One region of the Mesorhizobium sp. L103C119B0 genome, then DNA from elsewhere that is predicted to be linked to it. Evidence: riboswitches for the same ligand, from Rfam matches in the RefSeq annotation. Region 1 holds a riboswitch; the other holds the start of a gene.

Region 1 (8,443 bases):
CGCGCCGCGTCGCCTCGACAAAGGATGACGCCGCCTTTGGATTTGCCTGGAGATAGGCATCACTGGAGGCGATCAAGGTGGTGTGCTCGTCGGGCACGCCGTAGTCGGCGTAGCGGAAGCCGCGCTGCCTGACGCCTTTCAACTCGGCAGCGACGCCTTCCCAGGTCGAGACCTCCAGCGTGAAGTCGACCGAGCCGTTGGCCAGCGCCTCATAGGCCGAGGTGCCTAATGTCACCGTCTCGAAAACGCCCTTGCCGCCATCGTGGCGGATGATGGTCGAGATCAGCGTGTTTTCCCAGGCGCTGCCGAAGCCGCCATAGGTCAGACCGTCGAGATTCCTGGGACTCTTGATCTCGCCGCGATCCGCGTTGAAGACCAACCGGCCGGTCTCCTGCTGGACCACGGCGTAGACCGCCTTGAGATCGGCGCCGGCAGCCCGCTGGGTAAACAGGCCAACGCCGGCAATGCCGAAATCGGCGATGCGGTTGGCGACCAGCGTGCCGGCGCCAGTATCGCCATAGGGCAGGATCTCAACATCGAGCCCGGCCTCGTTGTAGAATCCTTTGTCGCGGGCAACGAACAGGCCGACATGGTTGGTGTTGACCGTCCAGTCGAGCGCAACGGTGATTTTTTGCGCAGCCGCATGAGCGCGCGAGGCCAGCGGCAGTCCGGCAGCCAGCGTCAGCAGCAAAGCCTGCCGGCGTGTGAATTCGGTCATGAAAAACTCCTTTGAGCGGTCTGCGGAAACAAGCCCCGGTCAGTCCCGGGATTGAGCAGCGTGTCGAGGATGTCGGCTTCGAGCGCGGCGGCCTGGCGCGCGGCATCGCTGCCGGTGGTGCGCGGGCGCGGCAGCGGCACGGCAATCTCGCCGATGATGCGGGCCGGCCGCGCCGACATCAGATAGATGCGATCGGAGAGGTAGACGGCTTCGCGCACGTCATGGGTGATCAGCAGCGCCGTCCAGCGTTGGCGCTGCCACATGCCTTCCAGCCAGCGCTGCATACCCGCGCGGGTCAGTGCATCCAGCGCGCCAAAGGGCTCGTCGAGCAGCAGCATGTCGCGCTGCTGCACCACGGTGCGCAAAAGGGCGGCGCGCTGGCGCATGCCGCCGGAAAGCTCGGCCGGCCAGGCGCGCTCGAAACCGGCAAGGCCGAACTCAGCGAACAACGGCGCGACGCGTTCGCGCGCCGCCTTGCGGCCAAGACCCTGCACTTCCAGCCCCAGCGTCACATTGTCGATGACGCGCCGCCACGGCATCAGCGCGTCGCGCTGCGGCATGAAGGCGAAGGGGCTGCCCTGCAATGGCGCGCCGTCGAAGCGCATGTCGCCCTCGCCTTTCAGCGCGCCGGTCAGCAACTGGAACAGCGTCGACTTGCCGGCGCCGGAAGGGCCGAGGATGGAGACGAACTCGCCGGCCGCGACATGAAGCGAAATGCCGGCGAGCACCTCAAGCGCGCCGAAGTTCTTCCTGATGTCCCGGAGTTCGAGCCGCGTCATTGACGGTTCTCTTCTGCAGCTTCAACCTTGCCGTCGCGGCTTTCGCTCCCTGCATTCTCCCAAGGCATGGCGAAGCGCTGGACGAGCACCGCAATGGCGAACAAGACAAGCGTGAGCGCGGCGCTGACGGCGACCGCGGCGAGCACCAGATCGGGCCGAAAGTTGTTCTTGGCATTGAGCATGTAGATGCCCAGCCCCTTCGCCGCCCCCGCATATTCGGCGAAGATCGCGCCGACGACGGCGTAGGTGATGGAGATGCGCAGCCCGGCGAAGAAATAGGGCAGCGCCGAAGGCAGGCGCGCCAGCCAGAAGATGCGCCAGCGCCCTGCCCCCATGGTGGCGAGCATCTGCGAAATCGCCTTGCTGGTCGCGGCAAAACCCTCGACCAGCGCCACCATCATCGGGAAGAAGGTAACGAGCGCCACAAGCAAGATTTTTGGCATCAGCCCGAAGCCGAACCACAGTACGATGAGCGGCGCAATCGCGACCAGCGGCAAGGTCTGGCTGATAATCAGCAGCGGAAACAGCGCGCGGCGCAGCGGGGCCAAGAAATCGACCAGCGCCGAAAGCACGAAGGCAGCGACCAACGAGCAGGCGAAGCCGGCTGATGTGGCGCGGATGGTGGGCAGCGTGTTGTCGGCAAGGGCAGCGCGATGCTCCCAGGCCTGCTGCAGCACGCGCGACGGCGCCGGCAGCATGGTGGGCGCAGCGCCACCATAGCGGGCGTAGAGCTCCCACGCCGCGAGGAGCAGGGCGGAGGCGCAGGCGGCGGGGATGGTCTTGGCGATGGCTGCGGCTAATCTCCCCCCTCGAGGGGGAGATGTCGCCGAAGGCGACAGAGGGGGTCGTCTCGCATAGAGCGCCCACGCCTTGCCGATGCGAAAAGGACGTCGGCGCTCCACGCGCTGGGACCCCCTCTGGCCTGCCGGCCATCTCCTGCTCGAGGGGGGAGATTCGTGGGCATCGCGGTCTTCGCCAATCGCCAATGGCTCCCCTCCTCTCTGTGCTGAGGGGTCAGAGGCATCTCCTCCACGCAATGGGTCAGATAAACCAGCCACGGCAATATCCTCAAGGAACGACGCTTGAGCCGCGGCTCAGACGGCGCTCGGGCTGTTCGCCGAGATCGTGATGTCGAGGGTGACGTGGCCGGCGCCGGGGCCGAAGCGGCAGAAGGCCTCGTTGAGCGTGGCAAACACCGCACCGGCATCGCCACGCAATTTGGTGCAGAAGTTCTTTGAGCGCTCAAAGACGCCGGACTGTTTCAGGAAATCGATGCAGCCGTAGATCTCGTCCATATGGTCGCCCGTGCCCATAACGTAGAGCGAGAACTGCGCCGCCACCGGCTGGCCGGTCGACGGCGTGGCCTGGACAGCGCGGATCGCGGCGATCTTGCGCTCGTCCAGCGGAATGGCGGGGCCGCCGGTCTCGTCGGAGCGGCAGATCGGATCGTCGGGCTCGCCCGGACAGCCGCGCGAGACCGCCGCCGAAAGCACGCAGTGCTTGCCGCTTTTGGCCGCCGCGACGAACAGGTCGCGCATGGCGGGAAACAGCACCTCGGGCGGCCCGACCATAAGGGTCGAGATGTCATCGGTTTCGATCCGCAGCCGGTCGCGCCAGGGATCGAGCGCGCCGAGCGCGCCGAGGATGACGCCGACGAAATCGTCGGTCATGGGATAAAGGGAAATCTGTGCGCCTGAAAACATCGCCCGCCTCGCTCCGCTGGTATTATCCAGATCAGCTTTAGGGTCCGAAGGCTTGCCGCCCTCATCTCAGCCCCGACGATACGGAGCACCCCTGTGGATGGGCGGGTTAAAGCACCGTTCGCGGCATTGGGGAAGCCGTTTGTTGAGGCACTGCGGGAAAGTGTTTTGGGCCAGACGTGCCGGGCGCCCGGGCGTTAACAGACGACTCGTCAGTTCGTTGCGTTATAACGTTTCCACGAACTTCTTATAACTGCGTTGAAATTCAAGCTGATAAACGTAATTATAAGAAAACGGCAGAGACTCCGCGCAGCCCTTACGGTTTCTGGATTTCCTTATCCGCGACCCCATCCGGACTGTGCTCCTGCATCGCTCGGGCTTGCCTGTGCTGGTCCCCTCGCCCCAGCGCTACGCCATCCACAAGCTGATCGTCGCCTCGCGACGCGGGCCGAGCGCTGGCGCCAAGCGGGAGAAGGATCTCCATCAAGCGCGCCTGCTGACCCAAGCGCTCGAAGCCACGCGTCGCCAGGACGACCTTGCCTTCGCCTTCATGGAAGCGTGGGACAAGGGCGAAAACTGGCGCGAGACGATCCGGGGCGGCTTGAACCTGTTCGACGCCGCCACGAGGGAAAACAGTCACACCATCCTGGGGAAATCCCTCCGCGAAATTGGTGCGACTCCTGAAGGATTCACGATGCGGGATTAGCTGAAGCGACCGCTGCTATATTCATTTCCATCGTCCCAACCGTACGAAATTGGCTTGACGCTTATTCGTACATAAAGTACGATATCTCTTTTCGCAGAGAGGAATGTCCTTGAGCACAGCGAACCATGTTGCCTTCGCCGATCTCTCTCGGCCTTTGCTGTCACCCCCGTCGTTGCCGCCGCCTTTGTTGCCGCCGCCTTTATTGCCGCCCCCTTTGTTGCCCTTGTCATTCGATCAGTGCGAACGCCTCGCCGGGGCTTGGCGAATGGCCAGCCAAGACATCGCCGACGACATCCGCTTCATCCGCCAATATCTGAAAGTCGTTGCCGAGAAGGACGAGAGGCTGTCGACCGGCACCCTTGTTCACAGCCGCGCCTATGTCGAGGCCTGCGCCGGCTGGCTGCCACAGACTGTAACGCGCTATCTGCGCCACCTGCGCCAGATCACCGAATGCGAACTGGCCATGACAGCTGCCGGCATTCGCTTTGCGCTGTCGAGTTATGCCTGGGAGGCATGAGGGCGCCTGTCGCCAAACACAAGGAATTGCGCTGCCCGTCGCAGGCGCAATTCGTCAGGTTGAGAGGCTCGGGCGCGCCTGAACGGCGGGCGCCAAGGATGGCCCCGGCCAGCGAATTCCGGCCTTGCTTTATTTCGACTGGCCTTATTTCTGGCCTTATTTCGATTTGGCTTTGCCGGACTTTGCGGCGGCAGGCTTCGCCGCCTTTGGCTTGGCGGCTGCCTTGGGGGGCTTGGCGTCAGCTTTCTTCGCCGCCTTTTTGGGCTTGGCGACCGCGCCATCGACTTCAGCCGTGGCCTGCTCCCAGTGTTCCTGATGCGCGCCTTCAGGCCGGCCGGCCTTTTCCCAGATCTCGTGCGCGCGCTGGCGAATGCGGTCCTGTTTGTCGTCCGTCACTTAAGCCTCCGTGGTTGGGTCCGGTCGGTTGGTCCAGATTCCACGAAAACATTAGCCGAAAATTCGGCCGGCGTCTTGAGTGACGAGACATCTCAGCGCGGGTCGGAAATCACCGCAACGCCGAGCAGCGCCGCTTTCTTGACGATCAGCCCGGCGAGGTCGGCATCCGAACGATCGGTGCCGGTGCGCTCCCGCAGGAGCGCGATCGCTTCCTTCATCGATAACAGCGCCGTGTTGCGCTCGGCCAGCAACTTGTCGCAACACGCCGCAACATTGGCGGAGTTCGGGGTCTCGACATGCGGCAACATGGCAATTCTCCTTTCATCATGTTCGTCATTCGGCCCTGCCGCCCTTTTGGGAAGAACGACAGGGCCGTATCACCGATGAATGGTTAGGTTGTCGAGCGTTACTCGACCACCTCGACAATCCTGCGCGTGCTGGGGTCGACCAACACGGTATGGTTGTCGACGACGGCGTATCTGTACTGAACGTCGGGAACCTCCTGCAGCTCGACAGTGTCAGGCAAGGCAGTGCCGACATTCAATTCGACGCCGAGCAGATTGACCGAGGCAAGCGGATGTTTCTTTACGTATTGGTGCACGACCGTGCGCTGTTCCGGGGTGATGATCACCTGCTGCTGTGCCGGCTGCGTGACGATGACCTCGTCGGCGGCGGCAATGCCGATACCAGCGATCATGGCGAGCCCGGCGACGGCGGGAATAAGGATGGTTTTCATCTTCGTCTCCTGTCGTTGTTGGCGAGCTCCGCCGTGTTCCCGCATGAGGCGAAAACAGCGCAGATCGAGGTGGCGGGCTCCTGGAGGCAAACGCAGCCGGTACGGTCTTGTTCCGCAAGCGGAGACTAAATTGATCGGCTTCCGGTCATGCCAGCAGAACCCGCACCCGCAAGATTCGCATTGAAGCACAATCCCTCAGGAGACCTTCGACATGGACGATGCACGGCTCCAATTCCGGTGGCGATCGCGGCCGGCGCCGGCATTGATCCGGTGACCGCGTCGTGCCCGGCCAAGACCGGAACCGACCGCCTTCGTGCCACGCCGTGAAGTTTCAAGCAAAGGTCATTGCTTCGGCGGCTGCGCAGGCACCTCGCCAGGCTTGATCACCGGCGTCTTGCCCTGATCCGGCGGCGGCTGCGTCATACCCTGGTCACCACTGGGCGGCGGCTGCAGCACGCCGCCGCAGGGACCGAGCGTGCTGGACGATTCGCCACCGCCATTGGCGGCCGGCGGCTTCTGACCATCGTCCTGAGGCTGCGCCTGGCAAGGCGCGGCAGGGCCGTGCTGGTCGCTATTGTCCTGCGCGGCCGCCGGGTCGACCAGCGCCAAGAGCAGCACGCATGGGATGAGGGGGAAAGTCTTCATGGTCCAGCTCCTCTGGATTCATCACCTTGGCAAAGCAGACTAGTCCTTGGCAAAGCAGACTGGCGGCAATTGGTTCCACTGAAGCTGGAGTGGTTGCTGGAACCTGGCAGCCGGAAGTGAGTTCCACCTTCTCGACGCTAAGCCGCCCAGAGGAGGCAATCATGGAACGAAACAGAAAACCCAATGACGAGGTCGAGGCGCCACCGAGCAAAAACGATGCCCGCGACAGGATCGCCAATGATGAAGTGGAAGCGCCGACGCCGGGTCGGCAGGATTGGGATGCGCTGCGTGGCGCAACGGTCCTGCCCGACGGAGCAGATGAGGAAAGCCTGCCGGACACCACCGGTGTCGAGAAGGAAGGCGAACTGCCCGAGGAGGATGACGACAACCCCTACCAAGACAGTGACGATGCCTTGCCCGACGACGCCGAGGAAGCCGCCATTGGTCACGACCTGGCGAGGCGCGGCGGCCCGTTCGACGACGTGTAAGGCAGCGACCGCGGACTTTCGAGAGGTTTCCCGGGACGTCCACGCCGTCACCAGTTGGACCAAGTATGAGCTGAAGGCGATGCCGGAGCATCGCGATATTTCGAAGGATCCGGCTGGCCGGATCCTTCGTTTAAGGCGCCTTGGCGGTTTGGCTTAGCCCTTGTGGTCAAGGGCTGGACGGCGACAATCTCGGCACCTTCGACAGCCGAGAAGCAGCCGAGAAGCACGAACGCGAAGCCCAATATTTCAAGCGCCGTCGAGGCCGCTCGCCTGAAATCTTCAAAGTGCGCAAGAAATCCCCGCCGCGGGCGGTGCAGACACGCTCCGGCATCGCGGCGCTGCGAACCGGGCCATCGACCGCCGGCACTTGAGTGCCGACGGGCTCTGACCTTCAATTCGACCCGGGATCGCCGAGCGCCTCGGTGACGAAGGACGCCGCGATCAGGTCGTCGGCGTCGAGGCGTAGGGAGCCTTCGACACCTCCCATGATGGCTGCGACCTTCTGGAAGGTCTGCATCTCGTGTTCAGTAACGCTGGCGTCTCGCATCCTGGCTTTCAGATCGGCGATGCGTCGGCCCAGTGAGGCCGACGTTCCGATTTCTCTTTTCGACATGGTGGCCTGCTCCTCCCCCAACCCATGCTGTGGACGTACTCAAGTCTGCCTATATATAAGGCAGCGCGAATACAGTCGCCGCAACGCGCGATATCTGGGAAGGTTCCGGCGCCAAATAGTCACGAAATAATACGTGGTGGGACTCGGGTATGTTAAGCGCCGACGCGGCGATAGACACCGCAGCCAGCGGCTGCGGCCATCGGCCTGGCCAACCCGTGTCGCGGGTCGCGAATGCGGGTCGGACTTTGATCGCCGCGCGCGAACAGTCAGCGAGAGGCCGGAACCACGCCGGACACCGAGCGCGCCGTTTCGGGCGAAAACACCACGAAAGCAAAAACCAGAACGGCAGCGGCGATAATGAGCGAGCCGCCGGCGACGATCGGTTCAAGCGCCGGGTTTCCCTGCAGCATCACGTACAGCGCCGGCAGCATGATCACCAAGCCGAGAGTGTAGAGCCCGTAGTGGATCATGGCGACGCGACGCGCCGCCTTTTGCGGATTGAGCGCGTAGTAGCCGCCGAAGATGGCGCTCGTCACCCAACCGAGCAGATTGATATGCGCGTGCGCCGGAAAAGCGGCGTGGTCGCCCGAGATCGCCATCTGCAGGCCGGCCGCAATCCCCAACATCAGGAACAAGATGGCAGTTTTGAAAAAGAGTTCCGAAATCCTCGGCATGTCATTTCTCCCCCTATGCGGTCTGCGACCGCTTGCGTCCTGGAGAATACACCCACGCCCAGAAATTTTCCACGCCGCGCTTATGGGCCATGCCTGCACAGCTTTTTGCACGCTGTTCGACTTTTCTGGCTGCCACAACCCGGCGCCGCCCCGCTACGGCGTCAGCAAGATGTCGGCGCCCGCTCGCTCGTCGAAAACCACCGCGCAGCCGCGCCCCAGCGCCACTGCCGACAGCGCGTTGGCCACCGTCTCGTCCGGCGATACGAAATCACCGGTCAGCACTCGCAACTCCTCCACCGCCCTGGCCATTGACACGCAGTGCCCGGCAACGCGATCGCTCGTGCAGGCGTCAATGACGCTGACGAGGTCGATCATCTCGAACTGGCCCATACCGGCCTCCACAAAAACAGCGTCCCGTCGCGGATATGAACGCCGAGGCGAGAGACAATGTTCCGCAGGTCCGATGCCCAG
Region 2 (8,443 bases), on a different contig from region 1:
CGTGGCTGACCAGGATGACCGTGCCGGCAAAGCCGGCGACAAGTTCCTGCAACAGTTCCAGCGTCTCCATGTCGAGATCGTTGGTCGGCTCGTCGAGCACCAGAAGGTTGGCCGGCCGCGCCAGAACACGCGCCAGGAGCAGCCGCGCCCGTTCGCCGCCGGACAGCTCGCGCACCGGGGTGCGCGCCTGTTCCGGCTTGAACAGGAAATCCTTCATGTAGGACACGACATGGCGCTGCTCGCCATTGATGACGAGGTTTTCGCCGCGCCCGTCCGTGAGATACTGCGCCAGGGTCTCGGCCGGATCGACCGCCTCGCGCTTCTGGTCGAGCGTGGCGATTTCCAGATTGGTGCCGAGCCGCACCGAGCCGGCATCGGGCTTCATCTCGCCGGTGAGCATCTTCAACAGCGTCGTCTTGCCGGCGCCGTTCGGCCCGACAAGGCCGACGCGATCGCCGCGCTGGATGCGGGTCGAGAAGCCCTTGACCACGGTCAGGTCGCCAAAACTCTTCTCGATGTTCTTGGCCTCGATCACCAGCTTGCCGGATTCGGCGGCGTCGCTGGCCACCATGGTCGCCGAGCCCTCGGCGCCGCGATGGCCGCGAAAACGCTGGCGCATGGTCTGCAGTTCGCCCAGGCGGCGCATGTTGCGTTTGCGGCGAGCCGTCACGCCATAGCGCAGCCAATGCTCCTCGCGCACGATCTGGCGGCCGAGCTTGTGCTGTTCGCGCTCTTCCTCTTCCAGCACAAGGTCGCGCCATTCCTCGAAATGGCCAAAGCCCTTGTCGAGGCGGCGGGTCTGGCCACGGTCGAGCCAGACAGTGGCGCGCGAGACGCGTTCGAGGAAGCGACGGTCGTGCGAGATGACGATCAGCGCCGAAGACGTCCGGACAAGCTCTTCTTCCAGCCATTCGATGACCGACAAATCGAGATGGTTCGTCGGCTCATCAAGCAGCAGAATATCGGGTTCGGGCGCCATGACGCGGGCAAGTGCTGCGCGGCGCGCCTCGCCGCCGGAGAGATCGTTGGGGTTCTCCGTGCCGGCGAGGCCGAGATGCTCCATCAGATATGTGGCGCGGTAGGGATCGTCGGCAGGCCCAAGCCCGGCCTCGACATAGGCGCGCACATTGGCAAAGCCGTCCATGTCGGGCATTTGCGGGAGATAGCGCACCGTTGCCGAAGGCTGGCGGAAGACCTCGCCGTCTTGCGGCTCGATCAGACCAGCAGCAATCTTCAGGAGCGTCGACTTGCCGGAGCCGTTGCGGCCGACGAGCGCGATCTTGTCACCGGCGGACGCCGTCAGTTCGGCGCCATCGAGCAGCGGCGTGCCGCCAAAGGTCAGTCTTATGCCGTCGAGGTTGAGAAGGGGCGGGGCCATGTCAGCTTTCAGGCAAGGGGTAGGGGTGGGCGAGCAGCAGCGCGCGGCCATGGCCGAGCGCGATTTCGAGGCCGCCCCCGGTCGTGTTGGACTTGACCTCGTTCGAGATGGTCAGCGACGAGCCGAACACGACCTCGACATGGTCGAGCGGCCACTTCGCGCCGGACACGGTGAGGCCCGAAAGATCGGAAAAGCCGAGCACCGAAAACAGCGTTCCGTCGGCATAGTCGAAGCCGGCCTTGCCAGGCAGCAGAGGGGCGCCTTCCTGCGCTCCGCTGGTCAACAGCAATTTTGTGCCGGCCTCGGCCAGCCGCAGGCTGAGCGCCAGATGGAGGAAGGCGTGGTCGGCGCGCTTGCCGCCGAAAGCGCCGGCCAGCACCAGGCTGGTGGCGCCGCGTTCCAATGCCGCCGCGATCGCCAGTTCGCCATCGGTCTTGTCCTTTTCGGGAGGAAACACCTCCCGCGGCACGGCGGCGAGATCGGCAGGCAGGTCCGCCGGCACGGAATCGAAATCGCCGACCCACAGCTCCGGCATCACGCCGAGCAGGCGGGCATGATCGATGCCGGCGTCGGCGGCGATGACGCGCGTGCCCGCGACCTGGCGGTCGAGCCGCGGCGTGCGGACGAGATCGCCGCCAAGCAGGATGGTGAATGTGCTCATATCCGCTGGCCCTTACCAGCCCCGCCGACGAAACGGAAGGCCGAGCGGCACCGTCACTCTTTGTTGGAGCATGATCTTTTTCCGGAAACGGATTCCACTTTCCGGGATCACGCTCGGGCAAACTTCCACTTGCGTGGCACCTTGGCCGGGCCTATGTGTCGAAACGCTCTAACGGGGTGCCGGACGCGATCTTCGCGGACCGGCTGAGAGGCAGTCTCGCCAACCCGCTGAACCTGATCCGGTTTGTACCGGCGGAGGGATTAGACGCTTCGGACAGCCCGACGCCTCAATTCCTTTCAACACGAATGAAGGAGGCGCCGATGCGCATTTTTTTGTCCCGTCTTGTCCCAGCGCTTGGGCTTGCTGTTTCGCTACTGGCAAGCCCTGCGTGCGCGCAGGAAAAACTCACGATCTATACCTATGAGAGTTTCACTGCCGACTGGGGTCCAGGCCCCCAGGTGAAGAAGGAATTCGAGGCCGAGTGTGGCTGCAGCGTCGACTTCGTCTCGGTGGCCGACGGCGTCGCGCTGCTCAATCGCGTCAAGCTCGAAGGTGCGTCGACCAAAGCCGATATCGTGCTTGGCCTCGACACCAACCTCACCGCGGAAGCCAAGGCTTCCGGCCTGTTTGTCCCACATGGCGCGGTGGCTGAAAACAACGTGCCGGGCGGCTGGAGCGACGACACTTTCGTGCCCTACGATTATGGCTATTTCGCCGTCGTCTACGACACCGAGAAGCTGAAGAACCCACCGAAGAGCCTGAAGGAATTGGTCGAGGGCGATGCCGCCGACAAGATCGTCATCCAGGATCCGAGGACGTCGACGCCGGGCCTTGGCCTGCTGCTGTGGGTTAAGTCGGTCTATGGCGACAAGGCGCCGGAAGCCTGGGCGAAACTCAAGGGCAAAGTGCTGACGGTGACGCCGGGCTGGAGCGAGGCCTACGGCCTGTTCACCAAGGGCGAGGCGCCGATGGTGCTTTCCTATACGACGTCGCCGGCCTACCACATGGTGGCGGAGAACACCGGGCGCTACCAGGCGGCCTCGTTCGAGGAAGGCGAGTATCTGCAGATCGAGGTCGCCGGCATCACCACCACGGGCGCGAAGAATCCGCTGGCGGCGAAGTTCCTGGCCTTCATGACCGGGCCGAAATTCCAGGATGTCATTCCGGAGACCAACTGGATGTTCCCGGCCGGGAAAACCGACAAGCCGCTCAATCCGGCTTTTGATAGGCTGGTCAAGCCGGCGAAGACCTTGCTGTTCAGCCCGGAAGAGGTCGCGGCAAATCGCAAGGCCTGGGTGGATGAATGGCTGGCGGTGATGAGCAAGTAGGAATTCAGGATGGCGCTTGAACACCCCCCTCTGGCCTGCCGGCCATCTCCCCCGCAAGGGGGGAGATCAAGCGCTCGGAAGCTTTCGCCAACCTCCAACGCTGCGAGGATGGGGCGGGGAGCGAAGCTGCTAATCTCCCCCCTTGCGGGGGAGATGGCCGGCAGGCCAGAGAGGGGTGGGCGGGAACTCGACTTCCGTGAAATATTTGCGTCAGCAGCGAACGTGCGCCGTAGGGTTGGATAGCGCGAAATGCGTGCGCACTATCCCTCTGACCCCCGCATCACGGCCGGCATTGTCGCGCTTGCGGCAATCGCGCTGCTGATCGGTGGCGCCTTCGCCGGCCTTATCCGCGAAGGCGCGCACGACCTTTCCGGCGCCGCGTCCGCCTTTGACCTCTATCTCCTGCGCGTTGTCCGCTTCACGCTCTGGCAGGCTGCGCTCTCGACTCTGCTTTCCGCCGTACCGGCGCTCTTCGTCGCCCGGTCGCTGTCGCGGCATCCGCGCTTCTTCGGACGCGGCTTCATCCTGCAGCTGTTCACTGTGCCCCTTGCCTTGCCGGCGATTGTCGGAGCGCTGGGCATACTGGCGCTCTATGGCCGCGCCGGTTATTTCGCCGCGATCGGTGGCCAGAGCTGGCCCGACATCTATGGGCTGTCGGGCATCCTCGTCGCCCACGTCTTCTTCAACCTGCCGCTGGCGACCCGGCTGTTCCTCGAAGCGCTGGGAACGGTGCCGGCCGATCAATGGCGGCTGGCGAGCCAGCTCGGCATGGGGGCGAGGCCAGCCTTCCGGCTGATCGAGTGGCCGGTGCTGCGCGCCGCGCTGCCGGGCGTCGCCGGGCTTGTCTTCATGCTTTGCATCACCTCCTTCACCATCGTGCTGATCCTCGGCGGCGGGCCGGCGGCGACGACGCTGGAAGTCGCCATCTATCAGGCGCTGCGTTTCGACTTCGATCCGGCGCGAGCGGTGACGCTGACCGTGCTGCAGATCGCGCTGACTTTTGCCGTCATGCTGGCGCTGACGCGGCTTGGCGCCAATATGACCGGCGACGCCAATTTGCCTGTCGCGCCGCGCCGCTATCACTTGGCCGGCAAAGCAGAAACAGCGTTCAACGCCGTCCTGATCGTGCTCGCCTTGCTGTTCGTCGCCGGACCGATGGCGGCCACCGTTGCCTCCGGCCTCGGCGCCGATCTCGGCCGGCTGGCGGGCGAGAGTGCCGTGCGTCAGGCGACGCTGACCAGCGCCGGTCTCGCCTTCTCGGCGGCGCTACTTTCGGTGGCGCTGTCGCTGTCGCTGATCATGGCGCGGCGGGCACTGTCGCTGCGCCGCCGGTCCAGTGCCCGTTCATTGCTCGAACATGCCACCGACACCGGCGCCGGCTTCGTCCTCGTCGTGCCGCCCATCGTCATCGGCGCCGGCTGGTTTCTCCTGCTGCGCACGGTCAGCGATGTCTTTGCCATCGCGCCGGTCATGGTCGTCACCGTCAATGCGGTGATGGCGATGCCCTTTGCCATCCGCGCGATGCGCCCGGCCTATGATGCGGCGAGCGAGCGCCACGAAAAGCTGTGCGCGCAGCTCGGCATTGCGGGCTGGAACCGGCTGCTTCTGGTCGACTGGCCATCGCTCCGGCGGCCGCTGGCCACCGGCTTTGCCTTCGCCATGGCGCTGTCGCTCGGCGATCTCGGCGTCATCGCGCTGTTCGGCAGCGATTCGGTGCAGACCTTGCCCTATCTCCTGCTGGCGCGCATGGGCAGCTATCGCACGGCCGATGCTGCCGGGCTGGCCTTGCTGCTTGGACTGGTCTGCCTTGCGCTGGTGGTGGCCGCGGATTGGCTGGGACGAGGAGAAAGATCGTGACTTCCGCCATGGAAAAAGGCGCGGCCGTGCGACTGGACAAGGTCTCGTTCAGCTATGGCGAAGTGCCGTTCCTGTTCGATGTCGAATTCACTACCTCGAAGATCACCGCCATCATGGGGGCGAGCGGTTCGGGCAAATCGACCTTGCTCAATCTGGTGGCCGGTTTCGAGACGCCGCAGTCCGGTCGTGTGCTGATCGGCGGCGCCGATGTCGGCGCTTCTGCCCCTTCGGCACGGCCGGTCTCGATGGTGTTCCAGGAGAACAATCTGTTTGCTCATCTTTCGGTGGAGAAGAATGTCGGGCTCGGCCGCTCGCCATCGCTCAACCTGACCGGGACCGATCACGCGGCAATCGCCGAGGCGCTTGACCGCGTTGGCCTCGCCGGCAAGGAAAAGCGCCCGCCGCGCGAACTCTCCGGCGGCGAAAGGCAGCGCGTGGCGCTCGCCCGCGTTCTGGTGCGCGACCGGCCGGTGCTGCTGCTCGACGAGCCGTTCGCTTCGCTCGGGCCAGCACTGCGCGACGACATGCTCGACCTGGTGGCCGGCGTTCATGCCGAGCGGGCGATGACGGTGCTGTTCGTCACGCATCAGCCGGAAGACGCTCGCCGTATCGGCGAGCAGATGGTTTTTCTGGACAATGGCAGGGTTGCCGCGACGGGACCTGCCGCCGATTTTTTCGACGGCACTGGCCCTGAAGCGTTTCGGCGCTATATCGGCGCAAGTTCGGGCGGATCACGCGATATTGCCCGGAAGCGGACATAATTTACGACCAAACCGGCTACAGGTGATGTGGCGCTTGCTTGCCATGGTCCAGTCGATGTGGCTAGGTCCGCTTAGTACTGGTCCGGCACGAGCCGTGATTTGCCCCTACAGCGCCGCACCCGGCCGGATGCGTAAACGCTGTAGGTTTTTTGATGTGTGCAGGATTGCCAACGAAGACCGATTTTTCGCTGGCGCGGACCCCGGTCCAAATCATGCGCCGAGAGCTGAAGGAACGCCGTGCTGCCGACCGGCACTGACACTTTGAAACGCAGACCGCTGGTGCGCTTCCTCGCGCTGGCCGGCCTTGCCGTGGCGCTGGCCAGCTGCCAGATGTTCACGCCTCCCGAAGTGCAGGAATCCGGCTTCCAGCCTTCCGACAAGCCGATCACGGTCGACAATGTCGCCGCCAACAGCAAGCTTGCCGAACTGGCGAAGGCGCAACATCCGCGCATCCTTGCCACCTATGGCGGCGAATATTCCGATCCTAAGCTCGAGCGCATGGTGGCCAAGGTTGTCGGCAGCCTGACCGTGGTGTCGGCCAATCCGACCCAGACCTATCGCATCACCATCCTCAATTCGCCCAACGTCAACGCTTTCGCGCTGCCGGGTGGCTATCTCTACGTCACCCGCGGCCTGCTGGCGCTGGCCAATGATTCGGCCGAACTCGCCGCCGTCATCGCGCATGAGATGGGCCACGTCACCGCCAATCATGGTCTGCAGCGACAGCAGCTCGAGGCCGAGGAAGGCCTGGCGACCAAGGTGGTCTCCGATGTGCTGGGCGACAGCCCGACCGCCAAGCAGGCATTGATCCGCGGCAAGCTGAGGCTGGCGCAGTTCTCGCGCAACCAGGAGCTGGAGGCAGACGCCATCGGCATCAAGTCGATCGGCGAGGCGGGTTACGATCCCTATGCCGCCGGGCGTTTCCTGCAGTCGATGTCGGCCTATACAGATTTCCGCTCGATCAGCGGCGCCACCGACGCCAGCCTCGACTTCCTGGCTACGCACCCCAACACGCCGCAGCGAATTGATCTGGCGCAGCGTCACGCCCGCCAGTTCGGCGCGCCGGGCATCGGCACGCGCGACCGCGATTCCTTCCTGGCCGGGATAGACGGCCTGCTCTATGGCGACACGCCGGAAGAGGGCTATGTGCGCGGCCAGACCTTCCTGCATCCGGGCCTCGGCGTATCGTTCACGGTGCCCGACGGCTTCATCATCGACAATTCGGCAGCGGCGGTGACGGCGACCGGTCCCGGCGACATGGCGATCCGCTTCGACGGTGTGTCGATCGACAAGGATCGTGCGCTGACCGACTACATCAGAAGCGGCTGGGTGGCCGGTCTCGACGAGACCAGTGTGCGCCAGGAGACGATCGACGGCAACGAGGCGGCGACAGCTCACGCCGGCGCCGATGGCTGGCAGTTCGACATTGCGGTGATCCGCGCCGGCGGCCAAGTCTACCGGCTTTTGACAGCGGCCCCCTCGGCCAGCACGACACTCGATCCGGTGGCACGCTCGGTCAGCAGTTCGTTCCGCGTGCTCAGCCCCGCCGAGAAAGCGGCACTGAAGCCGCTGCATATCCGCGTCGTCACGGTACAGGCCGGGCAGACGATGGGCACACTTTCGGCGCAGATGGTCGGCGTCGACCGCAAGCTCGATCTGTTCCGCGTGCTCAACGCGATGTCGCCGGGCGCCTCGGTTTCGGCCGGCGACAAGGTCAAGATCGTCACGGACAGATAGCGCCGGTCTTCGTCAGAAACCCCAGCCTTCGTAGTGCTTTTTTCTGAGATAACTTTTCTGAGATAACTCGGGGCGGTACCCCTGTTCCTGGCAATCTCACGCTGCCATGAATTCGGGGTTCTGCTTGACCAGCGCGAGCTTGAGCTTTTCCATGGCGCGGGCCTCGATCTGGCGGACACGCTCCTTGGAAATGCCGAGCGTCTCGCCGAGCGCCTCAAGCGTCGCACCTTCGTCGGTCAGCCGACGCTCCTCGATGATCCTGAGTTCGCGGGCATTGAGCGCGCGGAGCGCCGTCTTCAGCCACATCAGGCGCCGTTCGACGTCGATGGTGTCGCCGGCGACCTCGTCAGGCAATGGATCGTCCGAAATCAGGAAGTCCATCCGCTCGGTGGTACCGGCCTCATCGGCGAGGGGTGCGTTGAGCGAAGAGTCAGGTGCTGAAAGCCTGGAATCCATCTTCTCGACATCGGCCTCGGAGACGCCGAGGGCTACCGAGACTTCGCGGTAGAGCGTGGCGTTAGAGATCGGCTCGGCGCCGTTGGCAAGACGGGCGCGCAGGCGCCGCAGGTTGAAGAACAGCGCCTTTTGCGCCGAAGAGGTGCCGCCGCGAACGATCGACCAGTTGCGCAGGATGTAGTCCTGCATCGAAGCGCGGATCCACCATGTCGCATAGGTCGAGAAGCGCACCTCGCGCTCCGGCTCGAAACGCGCGGCTGCTTCC

What was found. A riboswitch is a leader RNA that binds a small molecule or an ion and turns the genes downstream of it on or off. The one in region 1 is predicted to bind thiamine pyrophosphate.
Region 2: another riboswitch for thiamine pyrophosphate. It lies ahead of thiB (thiamine ABC transporter substrate binding subunit); the one in region 1 lies ahead of X728_RS157900 (YkoF family thiamine/hydroxymethylpyrimidine-binding protein).

What each region holds. Positions count from the first base shown of each region.
Region 1 covers NZ_AYXE01000004.1:175,540-183,982, forward strand. The annotation lists gene X728_RS157915 (ABC transporter substrate-binding protein) at 1-718, opposite strand, end outside; gene X728_RS157910 (ABC transporter ATP-binding protein) at 715-1,497, opposite strand; gene X728_RS157905 (ABC transporter permease) at 1,494-2,336, opposite strand; gene X728_RS157900 (YkoF family thiamine/hydroxymethylpyrimidine-binding protein) at 2,592-3,200, opposite strand; TPP riboswitch at 3,191-3,303, opposite strand; partial or broken gene X728_RS157895 (GSU2403 family nucleotidyltransferase fold protein) at 3,502-3,798, shown strand; gene X728_RS157890 (hypothetical protein) at 4,169-4,420, shown strand; gene X728_RS157885 (DUF2934 domain-containing protein) at 4,577-4,816, opposite strand; gene X728_RS157880 (hypothetical protein) at 4,909-5,124, opposite strand; gene X728_RS157875 (DUF1236 domain-containing protein) at 5,223-5,552, opposite strand; gene X728_RS157870 (hypothetical protein) at 5,895-6,197, opposite strand; gene X728_RS0134665 (hypothetical protein) at 6,359-6,685, shown strand; partial or broken gene X728_RS1000000172255 (PRC-barrel domain containing protein) at 6,699-6,779, shown strand; gene X728_RS1000000170950 (hypothetical protein) at 6,826-7,056, shown strand; gene X728_RS157865 (hypothetical protein) at 7,077-7,298, opposite strand; gene X728_RS157860 (hypothetical protein) at 7,565-7,972, opposite strand; gene X728_RS157855 (hypothetical protein) at 8,126-8,362, opposite strand.
Region 2 covers NZ_AYXE01000010.1:179,002-187,444, reverse strand. The annotation lists gene X728_RS148145 (ABC-F family ATP-binding cassette domain-containing protein) at 1-1,378, opposite strand, end outside; gene X728_RS148150 (thiamine diphosphokinase) at 1,380-2,039, opposite strand; TPP riboswitch at 2,202-2,316, shown strand; gene thiB (thiamine ABC transporter substrate binding subunit) at 2,360-3,367, shown strand; gene thiP (thiamine/thiamine pyrophosphate ABC transporter permease) at 3,617-5,224, shown strand; gene thiQ (thiamine ABC transporter ATP-binding protein) at 5,233-5,985, shown strand; gene X728_RS148170 (M48 family metalloprotease) at 6,316-7,722, shown strand; gene X728_RS148175 (RNA polymerase factor sigma-32) at 7,819-8,443, opposite strand, start outside.